DNA from 3 places in the Paenisporosarcina sp. NPDC076907 genome. Region 3 is predicted to be linked to each of the others. Evidence: predicted binding sites of a transcription regulator. Region 3 holds the regulator's gene; each other region holds the start of a gene.
The links. The regulator CtsR, encoded in region 3, represses protease genes until heat stress. The targets are predictions, from matches to a motif close to ATGGTCAATAAAGGTCAAACA.
Positions count from the first base shown of each region.

Region 1: the regulator CtsR is predicted to act here: its motif matches at 1,911-1,931, upstream of clpP (ATP-dependent Clp endopeptidase proteolytic subunit ClpP).
Region 2: the regulator CtsR is predicted to act here: its motif matches at 1,717-1,737, upstream of ACQKEV_RS05130 (ATP-dependent Clp protease ATP-binding subunit).

Region 1 is NZ_JBNNIX010000003.1:122,636-125,919, forward strand. It holds gene ACQKEV_RS12155 (TPM domain-containing protein) at 1-412, opposite strand, end outside; gene ACQKEV_RS12160 (LemA family protein) at 412-990, opposite strand; gene clpP (ATP-dependent Clp endopeptidase proteolytic subunit ClpP) at 1,228-1,824, opposite strand; tRNA gene ACQKEV_RS12170 (tRNA-Arg) at 1,994-2,065, shown strand; gene ACQKEV_RS12175 (HPr family phosphocarrier protein) at 2,457-2,714, opposite strand; gene whiA (DNA-binding protein WhiA) at 2,788-3,284, opposite strand, start outside.
Region 2 is NZ_JBNNIX010000001.1:1,073,878-1,077,161, reverse strand. It holds gene ACQKEV_RS05130 (ATP-dependent Clp protease ATP-binding subunit) at 1-1,700, opposite strand, end outside; gene ACQKEV_RS05125 (metal-sulfur cluster assembly factor) at 2,034-2,342, opposite strand; gene ACQKEV_RS05120 (prolyl oligopeptidase family serine peptidase) at 2,393-3,166, opposite strand.
Region 3 is NZ_JBNNIX010000006.1:59,569-62,852, forward strand. It holds gene ACQKEV_RS15795 (protein arginine kinase) at 1-772, opposite strand, end outside; gene ACQKEV_RS15800 (UvrB/UvrC motif-containing protein) at 762-1,307, opposite strand; gene ACQKEV_RS15805 (CtsR family transcriptional regulator) at 1,320-1,790, opposite strand; gene ACQKEV_RS15810 (agmatinase family protein) at 2,450-3,284, opposite strand, start outside.

The sequences.
Region 1 (3,284 bases), on a different contig from region 3:
CGGTAAATTCATCTAATATGCGTCCCACTTTTCCATCGGGAAGGGCTCCTTCAAGTCCATAGCCTACTTCAACCCACATGTCCCTTTCACCCATATCAATTACCAACAAGACACCATTGTTTTTTTCGGCATCTCCTAACTGATATTCACGGAAGGCTTGGTTCGCAAAACTTTGAATGTCTGTCCCGTCCGTGGAATTAACCGTCAAAACGGCAATCTGAGCACCCGTTGCATCATCCAACCGCCTAGCCATTTCGTTGATTTCAGCTTTCTGATTTTCATTCAGTAACCCCGCAAAGTCTTGCGTATAAATGTCACCAACAGGTTTTGGAATTGTTGCCGCCTGAATCATTGGCGCAAACGTCAACAGAAAAAGAAGCGCCGTTCCTACGAAAAGCGCAGCTTTTTTCATCACTCGCCATCTCCTCCGAAATCGACTTTAGGTGCCTCTTCCGCGCCTGCTTCAGCTTTAAAGTATTCTTTTTCGTCAAAGCCGAAAATTCCTGCTATTAGCGCACCCGGGAAACGTTTCACTTTACGGTTGTAATCAGAAACTGCGTTGTTGTAATCCTGACGTGCCACAGACAAACGGTTTTCTGTACCAGCCAACTCATCCATCAACTGACGGAAGTTCGCATCGGATTTTAATTCAGGATAATTCTCCACAACAACCAGTAATCGGCTTAATGCACCCGATAACTCATCATTCGCTGCCGCCTGATCTTCTGGAGATCCTGCACCTGCCAAGCGAGCACGTGCTTCGGTCACACTGTCAATAACGTCCTTCTCCTGCTTGGCAAACCCTTTAACTGTTTCCACTAAATTTGGAATCAAGTCAATACGACGTTGCAGCTGATTTTCTACTTGCGCATAGGCTTGGTCCACATTCTCTTCACCGTTTACAAACCCGTTATAACTAGGAATTAACATAAGAGCCAAAACAACAATAATAATACCCACAATAATAATTGGGCCTAAACCTTTTTTCATCATCTTCACCTCTTGGATAGTATAGTCAATATCTACCTTCTTTAGAGATGATTAAAACATTTTAGTCTCTACTAGTAGTGATTCCTTCGTCAGCTGCGAATTTTCCTACGTCGGGTTCAATTTTTCCTACGTGGACTCGCTTTTTTCCTACGTCACCCTCAATTTTTCCTACGTGAACCCTTTTTTAATACAACAAAAAAACTACAGTGACTAAACCAGTCACTGTAGCTTTGTTTTTTATGCTTTTTTCAATTCACTGCGAGAAATAATGTGATCTACTAAACCATATTCTTTAGCACGTTCAGCTGTCATAAAGTTATCGCGATCTGTATCCTTTGCAATGACTTCAATCGGTTGACCTGTACGTTCCGCCAAGATACCGTTTAATTTTTCACGCAAGAATAAAATACGTTTTGCAGCGATTTCAATTTCAGTCGCTTGACCTTGTGCTCCACCAAGTGGTTGGTGAATCATAACTTCTGCATTTGGTAATGAATATCGTTTGCCTTTAGTTCCTGCCGCTAGTAAGAATGCGCCCATTGAAGCTGCCATCCCGATACAAATTGTTTGTACGTCAGGTTTGATGAATTGCATTGTGTCAAAAATCGCCATACCCGCAGTAATACTTCCGCCTGGGCTGTTGATATAAATTGAAATATCTTTTTCTGGATCTTCAGCTTCTAGGAAAAGTAATTGTGCAACAATGGAGTTTGCAACATTATCATCAATGCCGCTTCCAAGCATAATCACGCGGTCTTTTAATAAACGTGAGTAAATGTCATAAGCGCGCTCTCCGCGGCTTGTTTGTTCAATAACTGTAGGAATTAAATTCATTGAAATTGCCCCCTTCAAGCTTTTATAATTTTCGTACATCCCGAGTATCATCTGTTGTACTCGGTTGTTCCTTTATCATATACAAGTTGGTCAAGGAAGGTCAAATATTATGCATAAAAAAGTACAGTTGAATTGTTTTCCTTCTCTTTGTATAATAGGTAAGTCGCCTGCCCTCGTGGTGCAATGGATAACACGTAAGATTCCGGTTCTTGAGATGGGGGTTCGATTCCCTCCGAGGGCGTCAAAAATAAGCCGCACCATACGTTTTCTATACGTATGGTGCGGTTTTTTTATATTAACTCAGGCAATTGTTCACATTAAGATTGGAATTCTGCCTTATGAATGGTGTTCATGTGGCCACTAACCACCATTGTTACAACTTTTTATTTACTTTACTGAATAAGAATCTTCACCAAATCATGATCTGAAATTTAACCGTTTTAACATAATTGCGGTTAATCCAATTGCTTCGGATTCTGTCAGCAATCCATCCTCAGCCTTTTTCTCCCAATGATCGGATTCAATTATTCCCTATTCTTCACACGCCTTGACCAACAAAGCCTTGTAAGAGAAACTGGGATTTAAAAATTCCCACAAAAAAAACCTTCGACCGATGTCGGAGGCTTTGTAAATTATTCTTCTTTTTGAATCATGGCGATTAGTCCTTCAACCGCTTTTTCTTCATCTGATCCTTCAGCACTGATTGTAACTGATGATCCTTTGCTGATGGCCAAGCTCATAATGCCCATGATACTTTTTGCATTAACTTTTTTATCGTCTTTTTGCAAATATACATCTGCTTGGTAGCGATTTGCTTCTTGCACAAAAAGAGCAGCTTGTCTTGCCTGCAATCCAGATTTTAATTCCACTAGCACTTGATTTTCCGTCATTCGTTCTTGCCCCCTAAACATTGTGCGTTCATGTATTGTTTTTTATGTTAGCTGAAATGAGCCATTCTCACAACTATCTTTTCACTTTATCGAACGCTACTCCACCACGAAGTCCATCAGCGATTTCATCAAGCTTACGCAATCTGTGATTTATGCCTGATTTACTAATTGTCCCCGCAGAGACCATTTCGCCTAACTCTTTCAAAGTCACATCTGTATACTCTACGCGTAACCGGGCTACTTCCCGCAACTTTTCAGGCAATTGGTCAATTCCGATAACATTATCTATATAACGAATATTTTCCACTTGTCTTATAGATGCACCAATCGTTTTGTTAAGATTGGCTGTTTCACAATTAACGAGGCGATTTACGCTATTTCTCATATCACGGATGATGCGAACGTCTTCAAATTTCAACAATGCGTGGTGAGCACCTGTAATACTTAAGAAATCTGAGATTTTTTCAGCTTCCTTCAAATAGGTTACAAAGCCCTTTTTACGTTCAATCGTTTTGGCATTTAATCCAAAACCATTCATTAAATCGACAAGCGCATCACTATGGTCTTTAT
Region 2 (3,284 bases), on a different contig from region 3:
ATCACAACTGTATTAGCGAAGTTGACAAGTCGTCCCTGACTATCTGTTATACGGCCATCATCCAATAGCTGAAGCAAAATATTGGCAACATCCGGATGTGCTTTTTCAATTTCATCGAGCAAAACGACTGAATATGGATTACGTCTTACCATTTCCGTCAGTTGTCCGCCTTCTTCATAGCCGACGTATCCTGGAGGTGCCCCAACAAGACGTGACACACTATGTTTCTCCATATATTCCGACATATCAATACGAATAAAATGATCTTCAGAATCAAATAAATTAGCAGCTAAAGCCTTGGCAAGCTCTGTTTTTCCCACACCAGTCGGACCTAGGAATAAAAATGAACCAATAGGTTTTGCAGGATCTTTAATTCCAGCTCTGGCGCGCCAAACTGCTTCCGTTACAAATTGGACAGCCTGATCCTGTCCCACAACACGTTCCTGTAATGTTTCCTTCAGTCGAAGAAGCTTATCCCTTTCTCCTTCGACTAATTTCGTCACAGGAATTCCTGTCCAACGGGATACAATAGAAGCAATTTCTTCCGAAGTCACTTCTTCACGAAGCAAACGATTTTCCGAAGTCGATTCAAGCGCAGACTCTAGAGTTGCGATTTCTTTTTCCAGCATCGGGATTTTCCCATGACGAAGTTCAGCAGCTTTATTTAAGTCATAATTATTTTCTGCCAGTTCTAGATCTCTTCGGTAACTATCCAAAAGTTCACGTTTCTTTTGGATGTGCTGAAGCGATTCTTTTTCTGTAGACCATTGATTTCGCATGGACTCTGTGGACGTTTTTAACGTAACGAGTTCATCGCGTAACTTTGATAACCGCTGTTGACTAGCCTGATCTTTTTCCTTCATTAATGCTTGCTCTTCAATTTCCAATTGCATCATTCTTCGTGTCACTTCATCCAGTTCCTGCGGCATAGAGTCGATTTCTGTGCGAATCATTGCACATGCTTCATCCACTAAGTCTATTGCTTTATCGGGCAAAAAACGTTCAGTTAAATATCGGTCAGATAGTTGTGCAGCCGCTACAATGGCCCGGTCATGAATCCGTACAGCATGATGCAATTCAAAACGTTCTTTCAATCCACGTAAAATCGAAACTGTATCTTCAACTGATGGCTCCCTTACTAATACTTGTTGGAAACGTCGCTCCAGAGCAGGGTCTTTTTCAATGTACATCCGGTATTCATCAAGCGTCGTCGCTCCGATACAATGTAATTCACCACGTGCCAACATTGGTTTTAACATATTTCCTGCATCCATTGCACCTTCTGTTTTTCCAGCACCTACAATGGTGTGAATCTCATCAATGAAAAGGATAATACGTCCTTCACTATCTTTCACTTCTTTTAACACGGCTTTTAAACGTTCTTCAAACTCACCACGATATTTTGCACCGGCTATCAATGAACTCATATCTAATTCATAAATATCCCGTTCTTTCAATCCTTCAGGTACATCTTTGCGTACGATTCGTTGTGCCAATCCCTCGACAATAGCCGTTTTCCCAACACCCGGTTCACCGATTAGAACTGGATTGTTTTTTGTTTTTCTCGAGAGAATACGAATCACATGTCTAATTTCCTGATCACGTCCGATAACAGGATCCATTTTCCCTTTTCGAGCCTGTTCCACTAAGTTACGACCATACAGTTCCAGTGGTCTTTTCTGTTCTTGTTGCTGTTGCATATACACGTCACTCCTTTGTTTGACCTTTTTTGACTAATTGATTTTATTATAGGATGTCAGGAGGAATATTGTAAAGAAAAGTGCATGGGATGTGGAAGTGGGGATTTTTATTGGGGTTGAACGTAGTTTAAATGGGATAACTTGAGATTTATTTGGGGTTGAACTGTGTTTAAATGGTGTAACTAGAGCTTTATTTGGTGAACGATGTTTAATTGGGGCAGAACGGGGATTAATTGGGGTAACTTGAGATTTATTTGGAGTTGGACGTTGTTTATATGTGGGTACAAATAAAAAACCACTCACTATATCAGTGAGTGATTGAATAGGAATTGATTATCTGACACCGAGTGCCATTTTTGCGTAGCGGGACATATTGTCTTTTGACCAGCCTGGGGTCCACACAATATTGACATCGACTTCTTTTACTTCTGGTAATTCGTATAATGCAGTTTTTACTTGGTCAACAATCATTGGTCCCATTGGGCAACCAAGTGATGTTAAAGTCATTGTCACAACGGCAAATCCATCTTCCGATAAATCTACATCGTAGACAAGCCCAAGGTTGACAATATCAATACCAAGTTCCGGGTCAATAACATTTTCTAGTGCACCCATCATGCTGTCGCGCATATCTTGATCCATGTTCATCCCCCTCTCTAACTAACATATATGTTCATCATAACAAATGCAGCTTACTCAGACAAATAGTGTGCCATGAAATTGGTTGATTCTAGCATACCTTTTCTTGAAACAGCATGTCCTGCTGATTTATCCGTCATAAACTGGAAACGTTCAGGATCATGAACATATGATTCTTTCAGTGCGTTGAAAAAGTTAAATGTCGGTTCGTATGGGACCACATTATCTTGAACCCCATGCCAGAAGAATACTGGCCGTCCATTCAACGCACTTGGGTTTAACGTAAGATCAAATTTACTTAGCGTCTCAAACATTTGCTTACGTTCCACATCTGTCACTGGTAATTTGAATCCTTTTGCCTCATATTGTGCCATTTGAGCTTTCGCCAAATGCACGTATCCCGGAGAACCCATCATCACAGCAGCACTGTCAATCCAAGGATAGACATTCAGACATCCGAGTGTTTCAATACCACCCATTGACGTCCCGGCTAACCCAATTTTCGTGTGTTCCATTATTAACTTGCGTTCAATTAATTGTTCTCTTAACATAGCAACTTCATCTATAGTTGTTAAGATTATTTCCCAGAAGCGTAGAGACAATTGAATTTCATCGAGATTTTCTTGTCTTTCGCCATGCAAATGCGCATCCGGTAATAAGACTCGAAAGCCTTTCTCAGCCAATTGATAGGCATAATGTAAGTTATGTTCTTTTGCACTCGTGAAGCCATGAAGAAAAATCACGACTGGAACTTGTTGTTCCCGAATCGATTCTTTATATACATGTAATAGTGGAATTTGTCCCCACCGCTCATTTTCTACGTTCACTTTGCCACTTCCTTTTTATCTAATACTTGTTATCGTAGCAAAACAAATCAAAAAGTTCAAAAACGAAGTTGGATTTTTTTGACTAATGGATGTACATGACGATACACTTTACTATAGT
Region 3 (3,284 bases):
CCGCTCTTGCTTCACGTTCTTTTCGAATAATTTGTTCCGTGATGCTTTGCAAATCAGTTAAGATATCTTCTTCTGATTTCCCAAGAGTCGTTTGGTTCGATACTTGATACACATTGCCGAGTGCTTCACTGCCTTCCCCGTAGATGCCGCGAACGACCATCCCGAGACGTGTAATGGCTGTCACAATGCGATCCATTTGCTTCGTCATCGTAAGTGCCGGTAAATGCATCATCACCGATGCCCGCAGGCCAGTGCCCGTATTCGTTGGACAACTCGTTAAATAGCCAAACTGTTCATCAAATGCATAAGGCAGTTCTTTTTCAAGGACGTCATCGATATGGTTTGCCTGACGCCATGCTTCGTTCAACTGCATTCCCGGGAAAATACATTGTATGCGAATATGATCTTCTTCATTGACCATCACGCTGACCGCTTCATCATCTGATAATAAAACGGACCCAGCTACTTCCGAATGAGCCAGTTTCGGACTGATCAAATGCTTTTCAACCAAAACTTGCCGATTGAGCGCAGATAGCTCTTTTATATCTATATACGAAAAGGTCGACTCAAGTTCCGCTTCTGCGTCAAGTAATACTGCGGAAACCGCTGAATCTACTTGTAGCGCTTCATTTTCCGTAAAAGAAAGTGGAAATCTGTAGCCTGTTAAATTTCTTGCAAGCCTGATTCGTGTACTCATCACGATATCAGCATGCTGTCCTTCACCAGCCATCCAACTTGTCACGGAATTATTTAGAAAACGTTCAATGGACATCGCGGTTTTCACCTCCGCTTTGCAGCTGTTCTTCTAACAAGCGAGCTTCATCACGCAGTCTTGCCGCCTCTTCAAAATTCTCAATTTCAATCGCCGTGCGCATGGACGTGCGAATGGCTTCTATTTGTTTTTTTAATTGCAGAGTCTGACCAAACGTACCTGGCGCTTTCCCCACATGCTTAACATTTCCGTTGTGTAATTTCTTGAAAACATCAGGTAATTGTTTATGAAAACTTTCATAACAATGTGCACAGCCGAACTTCCCTTTGTTTAGAAACTGACGGAATGTCCAACCACACGAACTGCATGTTTTTGACTCCGGTTGCGGTTTTTGCTGCATTTGTTTGGTTTCTGGAACACCAAACCAGTTGGATAATAACTGATGTAGCGAAAGTGGATCTTGTTGAAAATCCAAATGAAACGGATGAAAATTTTTTGCGCAAACTTCACAATAATGACGTTGCACCTGGTCTCCATTTTGTACTTGCGTCACGGTAACTTTTGCCGGTCGCTGTTTACAATTCTCACAAATCATCTCGCACTCGCCTCACTTTAACTGTTCATACTTAAATGTCATGAGCATCGCTTGCAATATGCGCGAACGCAATTCGTCTCGATGCGGCAATGGGGTATTGAGGGTTGTGCGATCGAGTGCCGCGAGCATCATTTTTGCTTCACGCTTCGTCACGACATTCTCATCGATTAAACGAAAGATAATATCTTCAGTCATCGTTTGAGAAGCTCCACGCTCCAAACTCACTAGTATCGCTTCAATTAAATCGGCCTTCGTATGAGCGCGTACCCGGACTATCCGAATATAACCACCCCCACCCCGCTTACTTTCAACAAGGTAACCACGGTCGGCGGTGAAGCGCGTATTAATTACATAATTAATTTGTGAAGGCACACACTGAAATTGCTCAGCAATCTCACTGCGCTTTATCTCAACATGCCCTTTATCATCTAATTCGATAACTTTCTTTAAATACCCTTCAATAATATCCGATATATTCCGCATTCAATCACCTCCCGATCAATTAAATCTGAGTGCGAGTCAAGGTTAATTGTGATATTTTGTGAGCGCAATTTACTCAGACTCACCTGACTTTGACTAACTTTGACTTTATTATATAAGGGGAGGTAGGAAGTGTGCAATTCATATGCTTTCGATTGTTTTTTGGGGGCTTAGAATTCATTTTTATATTAGATGTAGCGTACTTGTTTAGTGAGACGCTTTTAGGTGACCTTAATAGATTGTGAAAAATATATCGTTCAAATTGGAGTGTTTAGAATTTATCTCTCAGATAGGACATTTATCGCTCAAATACATCGCACAACCACTTTAACTTGTAGAAACTATGTAGCACGCATCGCTTGCAGAAAAGAGCCTGGAGCGAATTAGCGGAATGGCTCCCATTCGGGTTTAGAAATTAATTGGCTCTTTTTTCGCTACGCTCCTATTTGAAAGAAGTGATATCTCATAACGAGTAGACTTGGCGAAACAGGTATTTGCTATCTTTTGAGTTTATGAAAAATTTATCGCTCATAGAGTCTCACGCCCTAGTTAACTTGTAGAACCAACCAACCTAATTGGCTCTGTTTCCGCTGCGCTACTGTTACTAAATGAAAGTACATAAAAAAATGCCATCCTTTTTCATGAAAGGATGGCACTTCTTTTTATAATATGGAATTTTTTAATAAAACTCTCCCCGTGATAAATTCCAACCACGCATACACGCCTGTTTTGACCGTTGCGCTTGTCGCTACGTCGCGTGATGGATCTAGACAGACAAAATCAATATGTCTGACCGCATCGTGTTGACCGATTCTCACTAAACTTTGGAACAACTCCTCCGCTGTCATGCCTCCTGGTGTGGAAGCGGGCACACCTGGTGCAACCGCAATATCCAAAACATCCATATCGACAGTTACATATACGCGGTCTACTCTTTTTACTAATTCCTTTAACTGTTCTTCGACGCACTGAGCCACCCCTAGCTCACGTGCTTTTCGCAAAGTAATCATACGAATGCCGTGTTTCTTCGCATACTCCACCAACGGAGCTGCATTGAAGTACCCGTGCAGGCCAATGTTGACAACATCTTCCCCGCGGACAATTTCACCGTCAATTAGTTGACGAATGGGCGTACCGTTTGCAGGTCCCAAATCAGCTGGATCGCGTACGTCCAAATGGGTATCCAGTTGTAAGATGCCGATTCGCTCGTCCGGGTAGGCTTTCTTAAGACCTCTAACCGCACATGCAGTAACGGAATGATCGCCGCCTATTAAGCACGTTGTGGACTGATTAAACACGCTGACTAATTCAGTCGTTGTTTCTTCAATGCGTTCATGCGACAACAAAATATCCGTTGTATGCATTAGGACATCTCCCGCATCACGAACGGTGTATCCTGACAAATCTAAGTCCTCGTCCAAGTTATAAGTTGAGAACCCTTTCCATAATTTACGAAATTCGAGTGGATATAAAGAAGCTCCAGAAACACTAATGGAT